One region of the Aquitalea sp. FJL05 genome, then DNA from elsewhere that is predicted to be linked to it. Evidence: predicted binding sites of a transcription regulator. Region 1 holds the regulator's gene; each other region holds the start of a gene.

The links. The regulator sigma-54, encoded in region 1, starts transcription at its own class of promoters, with help from an activator protein. The targets are predictions, from matches to a motif close to CTGGCACGCTTCATGCTT.
Region 2: a site for sigma-54 is predicted at 3,587-3,604, ahead of glnL (nitrogen regulation protein NR(II)). Genes of this name have one in related genera too.
Region 3: a site for sigma-54 is predicted at 2,567-2,584, ahead of DBR44_RS08275 (circularly permuted type 2 ATP-grasp protein). Genes of this name have one in related genera too.

What each region holds. Positions count from the first base shown of each region.
Region 1 covers NZ_QAJS01000006.1:302,815-308,588, reverse strand. Annotated here, with positions in the region: gene rapZ (RNase adapter RapZ) at 1-431, opposite strand, end outside; gene hprK (HPr(Ser) kinase/phosphatase) at 412-1,368, opposite strand; gene ptsN (PTS IIA-like nitrogen regulatory protein PtsN) at 1,361-1,825, opposite strand; gene hpf (ribosome hibernation-promoting factor, HPF/YfiA family) at 1,947-2,270, opposite strand; gene DBR44_RS06220 (RNA polymerase factor sigma-54) at 2,340-3,770, opposite strand; gene lptB (LPS export ABC transporter ATP-binding protein) at 3,774-4,505, opposite strand; gene lptA (lipopolysaccharide transport periplasmic protein LptA) at 4,502-5,059, opposite strand; gene lptC (LPS export ABC transporter periplasmic protein LptC) at 5,049-5,609, opposite strand; gene DBR44_RS06200 (HAD family hydrolase) at 5,606-5,774, opposite strand, start outside.
Region 2 covers NZ_QAJS01000016.1:113,049-118,822, reverse strand. Annotated here, with positions in the region: gene aroE (shikimate dehydrogenase) at 1-517, opposite strand, end outside; gene DBR44_RS14415 (rhodanese-like domain-containing protein) at 644-1,096, opposite strand; gene glnA (type I glutamate--ammonia ligase) at 1,363-2,781, shown strand; gene DBR44_RS14405 (DUF4124 domain-containing protein) at 3,056-3,541, shown strand; gene glnL (nitrogen regulation protein NR(II)) at 3,642-4,697, shown strand; gene ntrC (nitrogen regulation protein NR(I)) at 4,725-5,774, shown strand, end outside.
Region 3 covers NZ_QAJS01000009.1:33,207-38,980, forward strand. Annotated here, with positions in the region: gene DBR44_RS08265 (transglutaminase family protein) at 1-132, opposite strand, end outside; gene DBR44_RS08270 (alpha-E domain-containing protein) at 160-1,092, opposite strand; gene DBR44_RS08275 (circularly permuted type 2 ATP-grasp protein) at 1,086-2,531, opposite strand; gene DBR44_RS08280 (roadblock/LC7 domain-containing protein) at 2,910-3,272, opposite strand; gene DBR44_RS08285 (roadblock/LC7 domain-containing protein) at 3,322-3,954, opposite strand; gene DBR44_RS08290 (ATP/GTP-binding protein) at 3,957-4,499, opposite strand; gene DBR44_RS08295 (hypothetical protein) at 4,518-5,774, opposite strand, start outside.

The DNA of each region.
Region 1 (5,774 bases):
AGTGCATTGGCCGACAGCTCGCTGGTGTCGATGCGAATGCCCATTTCCTGGATGCTGGCCAGTAACTCCTGCTCCAGCCGGATGCATTCTTCCACCGTGGAGCCGCTGCCGGACAAGGGGTGGCGACGACGGGTTTCAGAAAAGCGCTTGACCAGGGTTTCCGGCTTGGCTTCCAGAAACAGCAGTCGTACGTCCACGCCTTGCTGGCGCAGCTTGTCCACTTCCTGTGGCAATGCGCCGAGCGAAGGGCTGGAACGGGTATCCACGCTGATGGCGATTTGCTCGTAGCCATAGTCGGCATACAGCGACATGGCCTCATGCAGCATGGTGGCTGGCAGATTGTCCACGCAATAATAGCCGGAGTCCTCCAGCGCGCGCAGGGCAATGGATTTGCCGGAGCCGGACAGGCCGCTAATCAATATCAGGCGCATTTTCCTGATCTCTGAGGAAGTTGGTATGGCGTTCGATGAATTCACGCGTGCTGTCGATGCCACGCAGTTGCAGGATGTAATTGCGTACTGCCGCTTCCACCAGCACGGCCAAGTTGCGGCCTGCAGCCACTGGCAGCACCACCTTGCGTACGGTGACACCCAGAATGTCCTGGGTTTCGGACTGGATATTCAGCCGATCCAGTGCCTGCATGGCCTGGTCGTTGGCTTTGACCAGATGGATGATCAGTTTGAGCACCTTTTTCGGCCGGACGGCGGTTTCACCGAAAATGGTGCGGATATTCAGAATGCCCAGGCCGCGCACTTCCAGAAAGTCGCGCAGCAGGGGCGGGCAGCGGCCTTCCAGTGTTTCCGGGCCGATGCGGTAGAGTTCCACTGCGTCATCGGCCACCATGCCGTGACCGCGTGAAATCAGTTCCAGTGCCAGCTCGCTCTTGCCCATGGCCGAGTCGCCCATGATCAGCACGCCGATTTCCAGCACATCGAGAAAAACCCCATGTAGCACTGTTGAAACCGCCAGCGCACGCGCCAGATAGATGCGCAGCACATCCATCAGGTAGGGGCTTTCCAGCGGCGTGCTCATCAGTGGCACGTTATGGGTGTGGCAGTAGTCGCGCAGCAGCTTGGGTACCTGCTGGCCATTGGCCACCATCACCACCGACATGGTCTTGTGGAACAGCTGGTCCAGCGCGGTCTTGGCGGCGGACTGTTCCAGCCGGTTCAGGTAGTCGACTTCGGCCAGACCCAACACCTGTACACGGTTGGGGTGGATGAAGTTGAGGTGACCCACCAGTGCCAGCGTAGGGCGCTGCTCGTCATTGCCGATGGGGCTGTCGGCACCACCGGTGCCGGCCACCCAGGTCAGATTGAGCTTTTGCTGATTGTCCTGATACAGCCGGCGCACGGTGATGCTAGGCATTATTGGTATTCCATGCAGTGAGCAACTGGTAGAGCTCGGCGCGGTTGGTGGCAGTCAGCAATTGTTCGCGCAGCTGTTTGCTGGAGAAGAGCTGGGCCAGTTCCGACAGTACCTGCAGGTGCAGGTCGGTGGCTTGTTCCGGTACCAGCAGTACAAACAGGCTTTGCACCGGCTTGCCATCCGGCGCATCGAAGGGGATGGGGTTCTTCAGCCGAATGAAGATGCCGGCGGCTTCCTTCAGACCACGGGCACGGCCATGCGGAATGGCGACTCCCTGGCCCAGTCCGGTGGAGCCGAGCTTTTCCCGGGCAAACAGGCAGTCGAAAATTTCACTGCGCGCAATGCCGTGGGTGTTTTCGATAAGGAGGCCCACCTGCTCGAAGACGCGCTTCTTGCTGGCGACATCCAGGTCCGGGAGGATGTGATCCTGTGTCAGGATTTTGCCGATCAGGCTCATAGGAATGTGTGCACGCGGCTACAAAAACTGGCCAATTCTACGTTGCCTTCATCAAAATGAAAAAGGCTCCGTGCAAATAAAAACGGGAACCCGCTGGGTTCCCGCATCGTCGGTCAGGTGATTACAGGGTGGCTTCCGGTTGAACCTGCGGAGTCACGCGGTGTTCGCTCTGTTTTTCCTTGTGCTTGAGTACCTGTCGATCCAGCTTGTCCATCAGCGAGTCGATGGCAGCGTACATATCGGAGTCGGTGGCTTCTACGTGGATGTCCTTGCCGGAGAGGTGAACGTTGACTTCTGCCTTTTGCACCAGCTTGTCTACCGACAGTGTGACGGTAACGTCGATAACGTGATCGACATGGCGGGTGATACGTTCCAGCTTGCTTTCCAGAAATTCGCGGAGGGCCGGGGTTACTTCGAGGTGGAGACCGGTTACTTTGAGGTTCATACCCTAACTCCTTCTTGTGTTGACTGCCCGGTCGGGTCGGCCGGGCAAGCGGATATTCTTCAAGGCGTCCTACAATGCCTTGCGCAGGTTGACCGGTGGAATCTGCATAGCTTCACGATACTTCGCAACGGTACGTCTTGCAACCTGCATGCCCTGTTTACCCAATTCGTCGGCAATGGCGCTGTCAGAAAGTGGCTTGGCCGTATTTTCGCCGTCTATCATGCGGCGGATATGGGCCTTGATGGCAGTGGCCGAGCATTCGCCGCCACTGTCGGTTTCCAGGGAACTGCCGAAGAAATATTTCAGCTCGAACAAGCCGCGCGGGCAGAGCAGGTATTTCTGGGTAGTCACCCGGGAAACGGTTGATTCATGCAGTCCCAGCTCGTCTGCGATATCGCGCAGGATGAGCGGACGCATGGCCACTTCTCCGTGTTCAAAGAACGCTTGCTGCCTTTCCACTATAGCTTCCGACACTTTCAGGATAGTGTCAAATCGCTGCTGGATGTTCTTGACCAGCCATTTTGCTTCCTGCAGGCGGCCGGAAAGCTCGCCTGCACCGGCACGGTTTTCCGACAGCATCTGGGCATACAGCTGGTTGACCCGCAGCCGGGGTACGGCACCGTTGTTGAGTTCGGCCACCCAGCGGCCGCGGCGTTTGCGCACGGTGACATCGGGGATGACGTAGTGCACGTCCTCGCCACCGAAACCGGCTGCCGGATGGGGGGTCAGCCGGGCGATCAGTTGCTGGGCCTGGCGGATGGCGGCGTCGTCGACGCCGAGTAGGCGTTTGAGCCGGGTATAGTCGCGATTGCCCAGCAAACCGAGGTGTTCTGCCACGATCTTGCGCGCCAGGGCATGGCCGTTTTCCTGCGGTGGCAGACGGTCCAGCTGCAGGCAGAGCGATTCGGCCAGCGAGCGCGCGGCGATGCCGGCCGGATCGAACTGCTGCAACAGGCGCAGGCCGACCATCAGTTCGTCGGCTTCCAGCTCCAGTTCCAGCGGCAAATGACTGGCCAGTTCTTCCAGATCGACGCTGAGAAAGCCGTTGTCGTCCAGTTCTTCGATCAGCAATTGCACGATGGCCTGATCGCGGGTGGGGAGCGTCAGTTCGCCCAGCTGGGCCAGCAGATGTTCGCGCAGGCTGACCGGGCAGGGGACGTTGAGCATGGGGTCGAACTCGTCGTCGCCGTCGTTGCGGCGGCTGCCGCTGCCCCAGTCGGTGAGTTCGCCGCTGCTGTCGTCACGCGGGTTGCTGTCGCTGTCATTGCTGTCGGAGGCGGGCGTGCTCTCTTCTCCGGCCGCCGGCGTGTCGCTGGTACTGGTGCTGCCTTCTTGTGTCGGGGTGTCGTCGCCGCGTTCCAGCATGGGGTTGTCCAGCAGGAAGCGCTCGACTTCGGTTTGCAGGTCGAGGGTGGACAGCTGCAGCAGCTTGATCGACTGCTGCAGTTGCGGGGTAAGCGTGAGTTGCTGTGAAACCCTGAGCTGTAGTGACTGTTTCATGGCTTACAGGTGGAAGTGTTCGCCAAGGTAGACCTGGCGCACTTTCTCGTTGTTGACCAGTTCTTCCGGTTCGCCGGAGGCCAGTACCGAGCCGTCGCTGATGATGTAGGCGCGGTCACAGATGCGCAGGGTTTCCCGTACGTTGTGGTCGGTAATCAGTACGCCGATGCCACGTTGTTGCAGGAAGGTGATGATTTTCTGGATGTCGATCACGGCAATCGGGTCGACGCCGGCAAAAGGCTCGTCCAGCAGGATGAAGCGCGGGCGGGTGGCCAGTACGCGGGCGATTTCCACCCGGCGTCTTTCGCCGCCGGACAGCGACAGGGCATTGCTTTCGCGCAGGTGGGCGATATTGAGGTCGTCCAGCAGCAGGCTGAGTTCCTTTTCCAGCTTGTCACCTTTGTAGCCGGCGATTTCCAGTACGGCGGTGATGTTTTCCTCCACCGTCATCTTGCGGAAAATCGAGGCTTCCTGCGGCAGGTAACCAAGGCCAAGGCGGGCGCGCTGGTGGATGGGCAGGTGGGTGATGCTGCTGCCATCCAGGGTGATTTCACCTTCATCGGCGCCGATCAGGCCGACAATCATGTAAAAACTGGTGGTTTTGCCCGCGCCGTTGGGGCCGAGCAGGCCGACCACTTCGCCGCTCTGGATCTGCAGGGCGACATCCTTGACGACGGTACGTTTCTTGAAGCGCTTTTTCAGCCGCTCGACTTTCAGAATGCTGGGGCCGCTCATGGTGCGTTTCCGTCGGGTTTCTTGGCGGCAGGGGCGGTGGTGTCCCTGGGCTTGGGCTGGATGATGGCGGTGACGCGGCCGCCATTGCTGCTGGCGCCGCTGCTGACTTCATACAGCTCGGTTTCGGTGTTGTAGGTGATGACGTTGCCGATGACCAGATCGTTGCCGCGCTTGACGCGGGCATTGCCGGTGAGGACGGCGACATGGCTGACCGTGTTGTAGTCCAGTTGGTTGGCCTGGCCTTCAATCCATTCGTTTTTTCCATCCATTTTCTGGCGGAACAGTACCTGACGCCCGGTGGCCTGCATGGTCTGGTTGCCCTGCTTGTCCTGGGTGACGGTGGCGCGGTCGGCGTTCAGTTTCAACGTGCCTTGCACGATGATGACATTGCCCTGCCAGACGGTAACGCCCTTGAGCTGGTCGAGATTGCCGCGATCTGCACTGATTTCAATGGGTTTGTCGCGGTCGGCCTTTTCGGCGTGTGCACTGTGGCCCGCGCACAGGGAAAGCGCCAGCAAGGCCAGGCGGGCGTAAGTGCGGCATTTATTTTTCATAGGTGACCTTTGCATTGGACAGCAGCTGCAATTGGCCGGTCTGCTGTTCATAGATGAAGCCGACGGCACTGCCGCTCGACTTGCCGTGATAGAAGTGGGTCAGCGTGGCGGCCTGCGCGATGTGGCGCACGGTATCGATACGCATATTGCTGCTGACCACGCGGGTTTCCGGCTGCTCTGCACTGGCCGGCTGGATCAGCGTGACTTTCTTGTCAAACAGCGCCTGTCTGGTCTTGCTGTTATAGCGCCCGCTTTCGCCAATGGCGTGGTAGGCGAGTACACCGTTCTTGTAGCTTTGCAGGTCCGGCGTTTCGAAATAGGACTCGGTGCGGTCAGGGTACTGCCACATGCGGCTGGCAATCATTTTTTCCTGCAGCATGCCCTTGGGGTCGTAGCGGGTAGCGACGACAGCATCAACCACGACTTCCGGCTTGTTGGGGTCGAGTTCGCGCTTGCTGGGCTCCCAACGCGATACGGTATCCAGCCAGACCGTCAGCAGGCCGGTGATGAGGACCAGCAGGATGGGAAACAGCCGGTGCGAGCGGATCATGCCAGATACCTGGCCAGGATGGCATCGAAGTTGCCCTGAGCCTGCATGATGAGTTCGGCCAGTTCACGCACCGCACCCTGGCCACCGGGAAAACCGGTGACGTAATGGGCGTGCTGGCGCACCAGGGTGGGGGCGGCCGGTACCGCCACGGCCAGCCCGACACGG
Region 2 (5,774 bases), on a different contig from region 1:
TGGCCACCACCTCGCCCCAAGGGGAGAAATGATGGGCAATGGATTCGGCCTTGATCAGGGTACGATTGGCGATGGTCACCTTGGCCGGCTTCTGCTCCAGAATCGGTTCCAGCACACCGCGCACGGCACCGCCGGCACCCAGGATCAGGATGCTCTTGCCCGCCATGGGGAAATCCAGATTGTCCACGATGTCGCGCACCAGTCCAACGCCATCGGTATTGTCGCCAAACACCTTGCCATCACGGAAAGTCAGGGTATTCACCGCTTCGGCAGCGCGGGCGCGCTCGGTGACCTCCTGGGCAAAGCGGAAGGCATCCCCCTTGAACGGCAGGGTGACATTCAGCCCCAGGCCGCCGGCCCGGACAAATTCACTGACTACTTCGTTGAACTTGCCCAGCTCGGCAAACAGCTTTTCGTACTGGATGGACTCACCGGTGGCACTGGCGAATTCATTGTGGATAAACGGCGACTGGCTATGGGAAACGGGGTTACCGATGACGGCGTAACGGTTGATCATGATCAGCTTTCTTGGATTCCTGTGGTGCTTCCGCGTCGTGCGGTTCATCTGCTGAGGTAGCACTTTGCCGTGTAACGTCATAAACATCAACCGGTCAATACCCCTGTCCCAACAATAAGGTCGTGCTCAGCCCTGCACCCAGGGCAGGCCATGCGCCTTCCAGCCTGTCAGCAGGCCACGATGCTCATGCTCGTCCTTGTCACCCTCGAAACCCTCCAGCACGTTGTAAACCCGGGTATAACCAGCTGCACGGGCTTGCGTGGCGGCCTCGTGTGAGCGCACGCCGCTGCGGCACATCAGCAACAGCACAGCCTGCTTGTCGACTGCACCTTGCAGCTGCTCGACAAACTGCACATTGACTTGCATGCCGGGGAAGCTGCGCAGCTCGATACGCAAGGCACCGGGCACCACGCCGACAAACTGCCATTCGGCCGCACTGCGCACATCCACCAGTACCGCGCCGGGCAGATGCTGAGCCAGATAATGCGCTTCGGGTGGAGTGAGCGCGCCCTGATAGGGCAGTTGCTGGGCAGCTGCACGCTCGGCAGCCGTTTGCAGGATCAAATCGGTCTGGTCCATTGCTTTCCTCTCTTTGTAATAGGGGCATGCCACGATGCCGTCAGGGCATCTACCATCACCCGCCGGCGTTATGCACAGATATAGTGCACTCGCACCACGGAATGCATTATTTTGGTGCATTCATAAGCGCTAGCCGTGTACCAAGCCCTGTGACACAATGATTACATTAGTGTTCGTACCCTGGCACGCTTCATGCTTCCAGTGAGGCGTACCATCTTTATCAAGCAATATTGCTTTCGATGCACGTTGCCTTTAGGAGAACATTCATGGCGGTTGCAGACGTAGTCAAGCTGATTCAAGAAAACGACGTCAAGTTCGTAGACCTGCGCTTTACTGATACCCGTGGTAAAGAACAACACGTTACCATCCCGGCACACGTTCTGCTGGAAGATGCTGATGAATGGTTCGAGCACGGCCACGCCTTCGACGGCTCCTCCATCGCAGGCTGGAAAGGCATTCAGGCCTCCGACATGCTGCTGATGGCTGACCCGGCTACCGCCAAGATTGACCCCTTCTTCGACGAAGCGACCGTATTCATGTCGTGTGACGTGATCGACCCGGCCGACGGCAAGGGTTACGACCGCGATCCGCGCTCCATCGCCAAGCGCGCCGAAGCCTACCTGAAGGCATCCGGCATGGGCGACACCGCCTACTTTGGCCCGGAACCGGAATTCTTCGTCTTCGACAGCATCACCTGGGGCACCGACATGTCCGGCTGCTTCGTGAAGATCAAGTCCGAAGAAGCTGCCTGGGCCTCCGCTGAAGAATTCGAAGGTGGCAACACCGGTCACCGTCCGGGTGTCAAGGGTGGTTACTTCCCGGTTCCGCCGGTTGACTCCGCGCAAGACCTGCGTTCCGCCATGGTTCTGCTGCTGGAAGAACTGGGTGTGCCGGTTGAAGTGCATCACCACGAAGTGGCCACCGCCGGCCAGATGGAAATCGGTACCAAGTTCAGCACCCTGACCCAGCGTGCCGACTGGACCCAGATCCTGAAATACGTGGTACAGAACGTGGCACACAGCTACGGCAAGACCGCTACCTTCATGCCCAAGCCCATCGTTGGCGACAACGGTTCCGGCATGCACGTACACCAGTCCATCTGGAAAGACGGCAAGAACCTGTTTGCCGGTGACGGCTACGCTGGCCTGTCCGAAACCGCCCTGTACTATATCGGCGGTATCATCAAGCACGCCAAGGCACTGAACGCCATCACCAACCCGGGCACCAACTCCTACAAGCGTCTGGTACCGCATTACGAAGCCCCGGTAAAACTGGCTTACTCCGCCAAGAACCGTTCCGCTTCCATCCGTATCCCGCACGTAGCCAATCCGAAGGGCCGTCGTATCGAAGCCCGCTTCCCGGATCCGCTGGCTAACCCGTACCTGTGCTTCTCCGCTCTGCTGATGGCCGGTCTGGATGGTATCCAGAACAAGATCCACCCGGGCGATGCTGCTGACAAGAACCTGTACGACCTGCCGCCGGAAGAAGACAAGCTGATCCCGACCGTATGCGCCAGCCTGGACGAAGCCCTGGCCGCGCTGGACGCAGACCGCGACTTCCTGACCCGTGGCGGTGTGTTCTCCAACGAGTGGATCGACGCCTACATCGAACTGAAGATGCAGGAAGTGAACCTGACTCGCATGACGACCCACCCGGTCGAATTCGCGATGTACTACTCGCTGTAATGGCAAGCCGCCGCCGGAGCATTCCGGCGGCTATGGCAAAACCCGCATGGCTCATGGCCATGCGGGTTTTTTCATGTCATCCGGCCAAGCACAAGCCGAGCGAGGCCGACCGGCAGCCTTTCCTGATCATGTAGCACCAGACGGCAGAACAAGAAGGCAGGGGACCAACGCACCCTTGCCCCCAGCCAAACGACAGGCCGATGTGACGCGGGCCGGGCTTTTGCTTATCATATCGCCACTACCATCCTGTATTTCCTTGCTGATGCGGACTCCCATGAAAACGCTTGCCTTTTGTCTGCTGCTCAGTTGCAGCCTCGCCCAGGCCGAGGTGTACAAATACATAGACGCCAACGGCAATGTCACCTTCACCAATGTGCCGATCAAGGGTGCCAAGCCCATGCATCTGGCACCACTGTCCACCTATGGCAACAGCAGCAAGAGCAAGCCGGCGGCTAATGCAGGCAGCAAATCGGCCTCCACCCCGGATGGCTACCCCAATGTCGACAATGGCACCCAGAACAAGCGCGACCAAGGCCGACGCAAGATTCTGGAAAACGAGCTGGCCAATGAGCAGAAAGCGCTGGCTGACGCCCAGAAGGCTTACACCGACGGTGCCGCCACCCGTAATGGCGATGAAACCCGCAACTACCAGAAATACCTCGACCGGGTGCAGAAGCTGAAAGACGCGGTGACCGAGCGGCAGAAGAATGTTGATGCACTGCGCCGCGAATTGGGGCAGGCCACATCCTCTGCACAATAATGGTGCATAATTAACTCCGTAATCGTGCATTCGCTGTGCTCTGGCTTGGCGTGCTTATTGCTAACAGCACCAGGCACAGCCCTCTTCGATCCGGAGCACCATGAACTCTCCCAGCTTTGCCGGCCTGGAATTACTCGACACCCCGGTTCTGATCACCAGAGCCGACGGCGTACTGGAATTCGCCAATCCCGCGTGTGAAAACCTGTTGGCCATCGGCCGGCGCGAGCTGTTGCGCCACACCCTGTTCGAGCTGTTTCAGGACAGCCCGGCCCTGCGCCAGGCACTGAGCACCGCCCTGCAGCACAACGCTGGCTACATCGAGCACGATCTGGAGCTGCGCACCCCGCATGGCGAGCAGCCGCTGCATATCGCCCTGTCGGTGACGCCGGTGGATGCCGAAAGCCGGCTGGCGCTGGTGGAATTGCGGCCACTCGACCAGCAGCTGAAAATCGCCAACGAAGAGCGCCTGTTGCTGCAACAGCAGGCCAATCGCGAGCTAATCCGCAATCTGGCCCATGAAATCAAGAATCCGCTGGGCGGTATTCGCGGTGCGGCACAGCTGCTGGAACACGAGCTGTCCGACCGGCCGGAGCTGAAGGAATACACCGAAGTCATCCAGGAAGAAGCGCTGCGCCTGCAGTCGCTGGTTGACCGCCTGCTGGCCCCGCATCGCCGCCATGTCCGCAGCGAAATCAATATCCACGAAGTGCTGGAACGGGTGCGCAGCATTGCCCTGGCCGAGTATCCACAAGGCCTGTCCATCCGTCGCGACTACGACACCAGCCTGCCGCACATGGTGGCGGACAAGGAGCAGCTGATCCAGGTGGTGTTGAATATCGTCAAGAACGCCATCCAGGCCATGAAGGCCAGCGGCGAGGTGATTTTGCGCACCCGCGTGGCCCGTCAGGTGACGCTGGCGCGCAAGCGTCACGGGCTGGCATTAAAATTGCAGATTGTCGACAACGGCCCCGGCATTCCGGAGGAAATCAGGGATCACATTTTCTATCCGCTGGTGACCGGACGCGCCGAAGGCACCGGTCTGGGGCTGACACTGGCCCAGGCCTATGTGCACCAGCATGGCGGCAGCATCGAATTCGAATCCCGCCCCGGCCAGACCTGCTTTACCGTAATGCTGCCTTTCAGCAATACGGATTGAACCCAAATAACAGAAACGAGGGCTGCTATGAATAACCCGGTGTGGATCATCGATGACGACAAGGCCATCCGCTGGGTACTGGAAAAGGCACTCGGCCGCAGCGGCATCGGCTTTGACAGCTTTTCCAGTGCAGACGACGCACTCAATGCCCTGTATGACAACACCCCGCGCGTCATCATTTCCGATATCCGCATGCCCGGCACGGATGGTCTGAAGTTCCTGTCGCGGGTCAAGGCCGACCACCCGCAGCTGCCGGTCATCATCATGACCGCGCACTCCGACCTGGATTCGGCCGTGGCCGCCTTTCAGGGCGGGGCCTTCGAATACCTGCCCAAGCCCTTTGATGTCGACCAGGCAGTACAGCTGATCGAACGCGCGCTGGCTGAGAGCAATAGCCAGATCGAAGCCAGCGGCGGCGTGGAAGCCATGCCGGTGCTGCTAGGCCAGGCCCCGGCCATGCAAGACGTATTCCGCGCCATCGGCCGGCTGTCGCAATCACATGTCACCGTGCTGATTACCGGTGAATCCGGTACCGGCAAGGAAAGAGTGGCCGAGGCGCTGCACCGTCACTCGGTACGGGCGAGCAAGCCCTTCATCGCCCTGAACACCGCCGCCATCCCGAAAGACCTGCTGGAATCGGAGCTGTTCGGCCATGAGAAAGGCGCGTTTACCGGCGCACTGGCCACCCGTCGTGGCCGCTTCGAAGAAGCCGAAGGCGGCACACTGTTTCTGGATGAAATCGGCGACATGCCCACCGAGCTGCAAACCCGCCTGCTGCGCGTGCTGTCCGATGGTCATTTCTACCGCGTGGGCGGCCATGTGCCGATCAAGGCCAATGTGCGGGTGATTGCCGCCACCCATCAGCATCTGGAAGACCGGGTCAAGCGCGGCCTGTTTCGCGAAGACCTGTTCCACCGCCTGAACGTGATCCGTCTGCGTCTGCCACCGCTGCGCGAACGCCGCGAAGACATTCCGCTACTGACCCGCCATTTCCTGGCCAAGAGTGCCAGCAGCCTGGGCGTGGAGCCGAAACGGCTGACCGATGCCGCGATGGAGGTGATCAAGTTCCACAGTTTC
Region 3 (5,774 bases), on a different contig from region 1:
TGGCAATTCCAGTTGCCAGTCCAGAATGCGCAGGCCATTGCCACCCTGTGGAGTCAGGCGCAAATACTGGGTGCTGTGGCGCACCGGGCTGTCGTAGCGGTACAGCGTTTCATGACTGATGGCGAGTCTCATGACCATATCCTTTGGCGTTGCCTGGTATCAGGCGGTTTCCAGATAGCTGTGATGAATTGCGCTGCCCAGCAGATTGATGTCGTCGATCAGGCTGTCCAGCGTCTGTTCCAGCCCATCGGCAAAGATGTCCTCGATGCTGCTGTAGGTGAGCCGGGCCTGGATTTCGCTGGCGCGGCGGCGCGCGGCGCGGCCGGCCTGGCCTTCGATGCGTGCCAGTACCTTGTTGATTTCACCAAAGCAGGCGCGCAGGCTGCGCGGCATGTCGTTGCGCAGGATCAGCAGCTCGGCGACCCGCTGCGGGGTGATGCTGTCGCGGTAGATGTCGCGGTAGGCTTCAAAGCCGGACACCGAGCGCAGCAGCGCGGCCCACTGGTAGTAGTCGAGGATGTTTTCCGCTTCCGGCTCGTTGTCGCTGATCTGCTTGGTTTTCACGTTGAGGATGCGCGCGGTGTTGTCGGCACGCTCCAGAAACGTCCCCAGCCGGGAGAAATGGAAGGTGTCGTTGCGCAGCATGGTGCCGTAGCCGGCACCGCGAAACAGGTGCGAGCGTTCGCGTACCCATTCCAGAAAGGTTGATGCGCTGCGGGTATCCAGCCCGCGCCGTTGCCACTCGCGCATTTCCAGCCAGGTGCCGTTGACCTGTTCCCACATTTCCGAGGTGATCTTTACCCGCACCACGTGGGCGTTTTCGCGGGCGCTGCGCATGCAGTTGTAGATGCTGCCGGGGTTGTCGCCATCCAGCGCCAGATAGTGCAATACGGTCTGCGGGGTGGGGGTGCGGTGACGCTGCAGAAAATTGGCGGTGCTGCCGGTGACATCCAGCGGCACCAGCAAGTCGTCCTGCGATGAGGCATGCAGCAGCGACATCTGCAGGCTGACATCCAGCAAGCGCGCGGTGTTCTCGGCGCGTTCCATATCACGTGCCATCCAGTACAGGCACCCTGCCATTCGGCTCAGCATGTGATGTCCTCCTTCAGAATCCAGGTGTCCTTGGTACCGCCGCCTTGGGATGAATTGACCACCAGCGAGCCTTCACGCAGGGCGACGCGGGTGAGGCCGCCGGCCACCAGCTGCACTTTCTTGCCGGACAGTACGAAGGGGCGCAGGTCGATGTGGCGCGGGGCAATGCCGGCCTCGACAAAAGTGGGGCAGGTCGACAGCGACAGCGTGGGCTGGGCGATGAAGTTGGCCGGGTCTTGCAGAATGCGCAGCCGGTAGGCGGCGATTTCCTCCTGCGTAGCTGCCGGGCCGACCAGCATGCCGTAGCCGCCGGCACCGTGGACTTCCTTCACCACCAGCTCGGGCAGGTGGTCCAGCACGTAGGCCAGATCTTCCGGCTTGCGCAGCTGCCAGGTGGGCACATTGTGCAGGATGGGTTCTTCGCCCAGATAAAAGCGGATCATGTCCGGCACATAGGGGTAGATGGACTTGTCGTCCGCCACGCCGGTCCCCACGGCATTGCACACGCTGACCCGGCCTTCACGATAGACCGACATCAGCCCCGGCACGCCCAGCATGGAACCGGCGTTGAAGGCCAGCGGGTCCAGATAGGCATCGTCCAGCCGGCGGTAGATCACATCCACCCGCTGCGGGCCGGAGGTGGTGCGCATGTAGACATGGCCGTTCTTGACGAACAGATCCTGCCCTTCCACCAGTTCCACCCCCATCTGGCTGGCGAGGAAGGCGTGTTCGAAATAGGCGCTGTTGTACTGGCCGGGGGTGAGCACCACCACGGTGGGGTTGTCCACCTCGGGCGGTGCCACGGCACGCAGGGTGTCCAGCAGCATATTGGGGTAGTGCTCGACCGGGGTGATGTCGTGGCTGGCGAACAGCTCGGGGAACAGCCGCATCATCATCTTGCGGTTTTCCAGCATGTAGCTGACGCCGGACGGGGTGCGCAGATTGTCTTCCAGCACGTAAAAGCCGCCATCGCTGTGGCGGATGATGTCCACCCCGGCGATGTGCGCGTACACCTGGCGCGGCAGGTCTATGCCCTGCATGGCCAGCTGGTAGCCGGCATTGGTGAGGATCTGCTCTGGCGGAATGATGCCGGCCTTGAGGATGTCCTGCTCGTGGTAGATGTCATGCAAAAAGCGGTTGAGTGCGGTGACGCGCTGGATGCAGCCGGCTTCCAGGGTTTTCCATTCGGCGGCGGAAATGATGCGTGGGATGGTGTCGAAAGGGATCAGCCGTTCGGCTCCGCTTTCGTCGCCGTAGACGGCAAAAGTGATGCCGACGCGGCGAAACAGGGTGTCGGCCTCGGCCTGCTTGTTGCGCAGCCAGTCGGGTGCTGCCTGGTTCAGCCAGCTGGCAAAATGCTGGTAGGACGGACGGACATCCTGTCCGGCAGCCAGCATCTCGTCGTAGTGGGTGTGATCTAGCGGTGTGATCTGGTGCATCGCGCATTCCCCCTTGGTGGCTTGTGATGAACACTACGCAATAAGCATGCCCAGCCCGTGGCAACAGGCTGGCGGCGGACGGTTGCGCACGGCGGTGCAAGCGGGGGCGGGCAGGAAGGAGGCGAGGTGGGGCTGTGCGCAGCAGTGTGCAGCAGTGTGCAGCACATGGGCAGGGCCGCTTATTTTATAGGGATTGCTTAAGACAGGGTTGACGCACTACATAAACTGCCGCGTATGCACCGGATTGAACCGGGCCGATCTGCGCTGGTGCGTGGCGGGCTTGAGAATGGTGCAGGCTGATTGGCCGCTAGCAGGGGAGGCCGGGCAGGCGGCGCGTGAGAACCGCCTGCCGTGGTACTGCTGCCGTGACGGCGGGGCTTACAGGATTTCGGCGATATTGCGCGCGGCGCGCTTGGCATCGAGGAAAATCAGCCCCAGCTTGGCTTCGCGGCGGGCAATCACGGTGAGTACGGCATCACGGCCGGCATAGCTCATCAGGATGTAGCCGTTGTCGCCCTTCACCATCACCTGTTCCAGTTCGCCGCGTGCCAGTTCCTTGGCGGTGCGTTCGCCCAGCGACAGCATGGCAGCCGCCATGGCACCGACACGGTCTTCGTCCACATCCTGCGGCAGCAGGGCGGCCATGGTCAGGCCGTCGGATGAGATGATGGCCGACGCTTCGATGTCGGCGGATGCACCGTTAAGGTCACTCAGGATGGACTTGAGCATCTGTTCACGCATGGTTTTCTCCAGTGGGTATTCTTGGCCCGCGCCGCGGGCTGCTTCTTGTTCAAGCGTAACGACGACTGAGTAGCTCGATCAGCGTCACGAAATGTTCGTCCTGCAGGCGTGGTGTGCCACCAATCACCAGCACGAAGGATTGCTGCCCGACATGCAGCGGGTAAAACCCCAGCTCGCTGTGGCCGGCCGGATTGCTGATGGCCCAGGCCAGGTTGCTGATGTTGAGGTTGTTTTTCAGCAGCAGGGCGTGGCGGCGGTTCAGCGAAATGATGTCGCCGGCCAGGGCGGCGATTTCCTCGGCCGACTCATGATGAAAGCCGGCGGTGGCGTAATACAGGCCGTTGTCGTCGGCCAGCAGGGCGCGCCCGTTGCCGGACAGCGCCGCCAGCAGCGAGGGCAGCTGGTTTTCCAGGTTGATGGCCAGCGGCGGGCGCGGCTGTTCGGTGCCGTGCACGAACTCCAGCCGCTGCAGCCGGTACAGTGTTTCCAGCCCTTTGCCCAGGTCGTTGCCACTCCATTCTTCCAGCAGGGCCTCGGTCAGCGGTACGGAATGGCCCAGCCGCAGGATCTGGGTCAGCAGAATGCGCGCGGCATCCTGCTCCGGACTTGACACGGCATAGTAGGCACCGGCAGGGCTGGCGATGGGGTAGAGCGTGTCCTTGAGCGAAAGGTGGTCTGACATAATCAGCTTTCCAGCCCGGGGTCGATGGAGAACAGCAAGGCCAGTACCAGCTTTTTCACGTCCTCGCGCGAGCGGGCATCGATTTCGAAAATGGGTGGCCGCATGTCGAATTTTTCCAGCAGGGCGGCATAGGTTTCAATGCTGGGGGTGGCGCGCAGATCGGTCTTGGTGACGCCGATCACCAGCGGTGCCGCCTTGAGCATGTCGCGGAAGGCATTGAGGAAAAACTGCAAATCCTTCACCGGATTGGCGCGGGTATTGTCCAGCAACAGGATCAGGCCGATGCCGCCCTGGCTGAGGATGTCCCACATGAAGTCGAAGCGCTCTTGCCCCGGCGTGCCGTACAGGTGCACCTTGGTGCTCTCGTCAAGCATCAGTACGCCGTAGTCCAGTGCCACCGTGGTGGTGTCCTTGCGGTTCAGCGTCATGTCGGAGGCGCGGGCATCGGTGGTGACCGGTGCGATATCGCTGATGGCACCGATGGCGGTGGTTTTGCCGGCGCCAACCGGGCCGGCGAAGATGATCTTGTTATCGTAAGCGCGCATGGGATTCCGTATTCCTGGTTACAGGCCAATGACCTTTTTCAGCAGGCGCGACAGCAATCTGCCGCTGCTCTGCGCCGGCTTGGCCGGACTGGGTGCCGGTGCCGGGCTGCTGTTCTGCGGGCTGCTGGGGGCTGCCACCGTTTCCACTTTGCCGCCGGGGCGGACCGGCTCGGTGGAAATGACCGACAGCTGGGGGCTGCGGCTGGGCAGATCCAGAATGCCGATGCCGTAGGCAGCCGCCAGATAGTTGAACAGATCTTCCGGCGGTACTTTGAGCAGGCGGGTAATCAGTTTCAGATTGACCGGCGTGCGGGTCAGAAAAGCCGTGATGCGCATGGCCTCCGGAATGGGAGGCAGCCGCGTCAGATTGGGCCAGTAGCGCAGCCGGATCGGGGTGTCGGTGGCGATGCCGCGCATCAGCCGGCCTCGGCAAGTCCAGATGGCCAGCTGCCAGGCCAGGGTTTGCGGGCGGATTTCCAGCGGCGACGGGGTGACCGCACTGTTGGCATAAGGCTGCTGGTCGACCTCATGGCTGGGGGCACTGCACAGCGACTGCAGGGTTCCCAGTGGTTGCAGCAGCAGCGCCTTGTCCTGCGCCGGCAGCAATACCAGCACCGGGACTTCGCGCACCCGGATCACCGCGGCGGTGCGCTGGCGCAGCAGGCGTGCCACCAGGCCGAACAGGCCGGCGCTGGGGTCGAAACGTTCGAAGCTGATCTTGCCGCCCGCGCTGGCCGGGCTGCTCTGGCCCTCCGGCAGCATGCTGCGCACCACTTCCGCGGTGGCGGTGTCTGCACTGTGCTCCGCCTCGGGGACAGGGTCGGGCAGATCCATCAGTTGCGGCAGGTCGGACGGGGCCGGGCTTTGCTGTTGTTGCTGGGCGGCCGCGGCGGCTCGGTGGGCCTGCTGCGACAGGGTAATGACCTCGTCCAGGGTTGGTGCCACGCTGGCCACATAGGCGGCAGCCGCGCTGTGGTCGCTGGCGGAACTGACGGGACTTGGGGAGCTGGCAGAACTGGCCGGCACCACCACGGCGGCTGGCGTGACGGCAGCTGCTTGCGCTGCCTGTGACACGGCGGTGCTGAGCCGGATGGCTGGTGTGCGGTCATTGGCCAGTAGTTCGCGCATTTGCGGGAACAGGGTTTCGATGCGCACCGGCTTGCGCAACACGGCAGCCGGTGCTTCGCCGGCACGGGGCGGGGTGGTGGTGACAATCAGCGCCGGCAGATGCGGGTGGCTGGCGCGGAAATCATGCCAGGCATTCCAGCCGTCCAC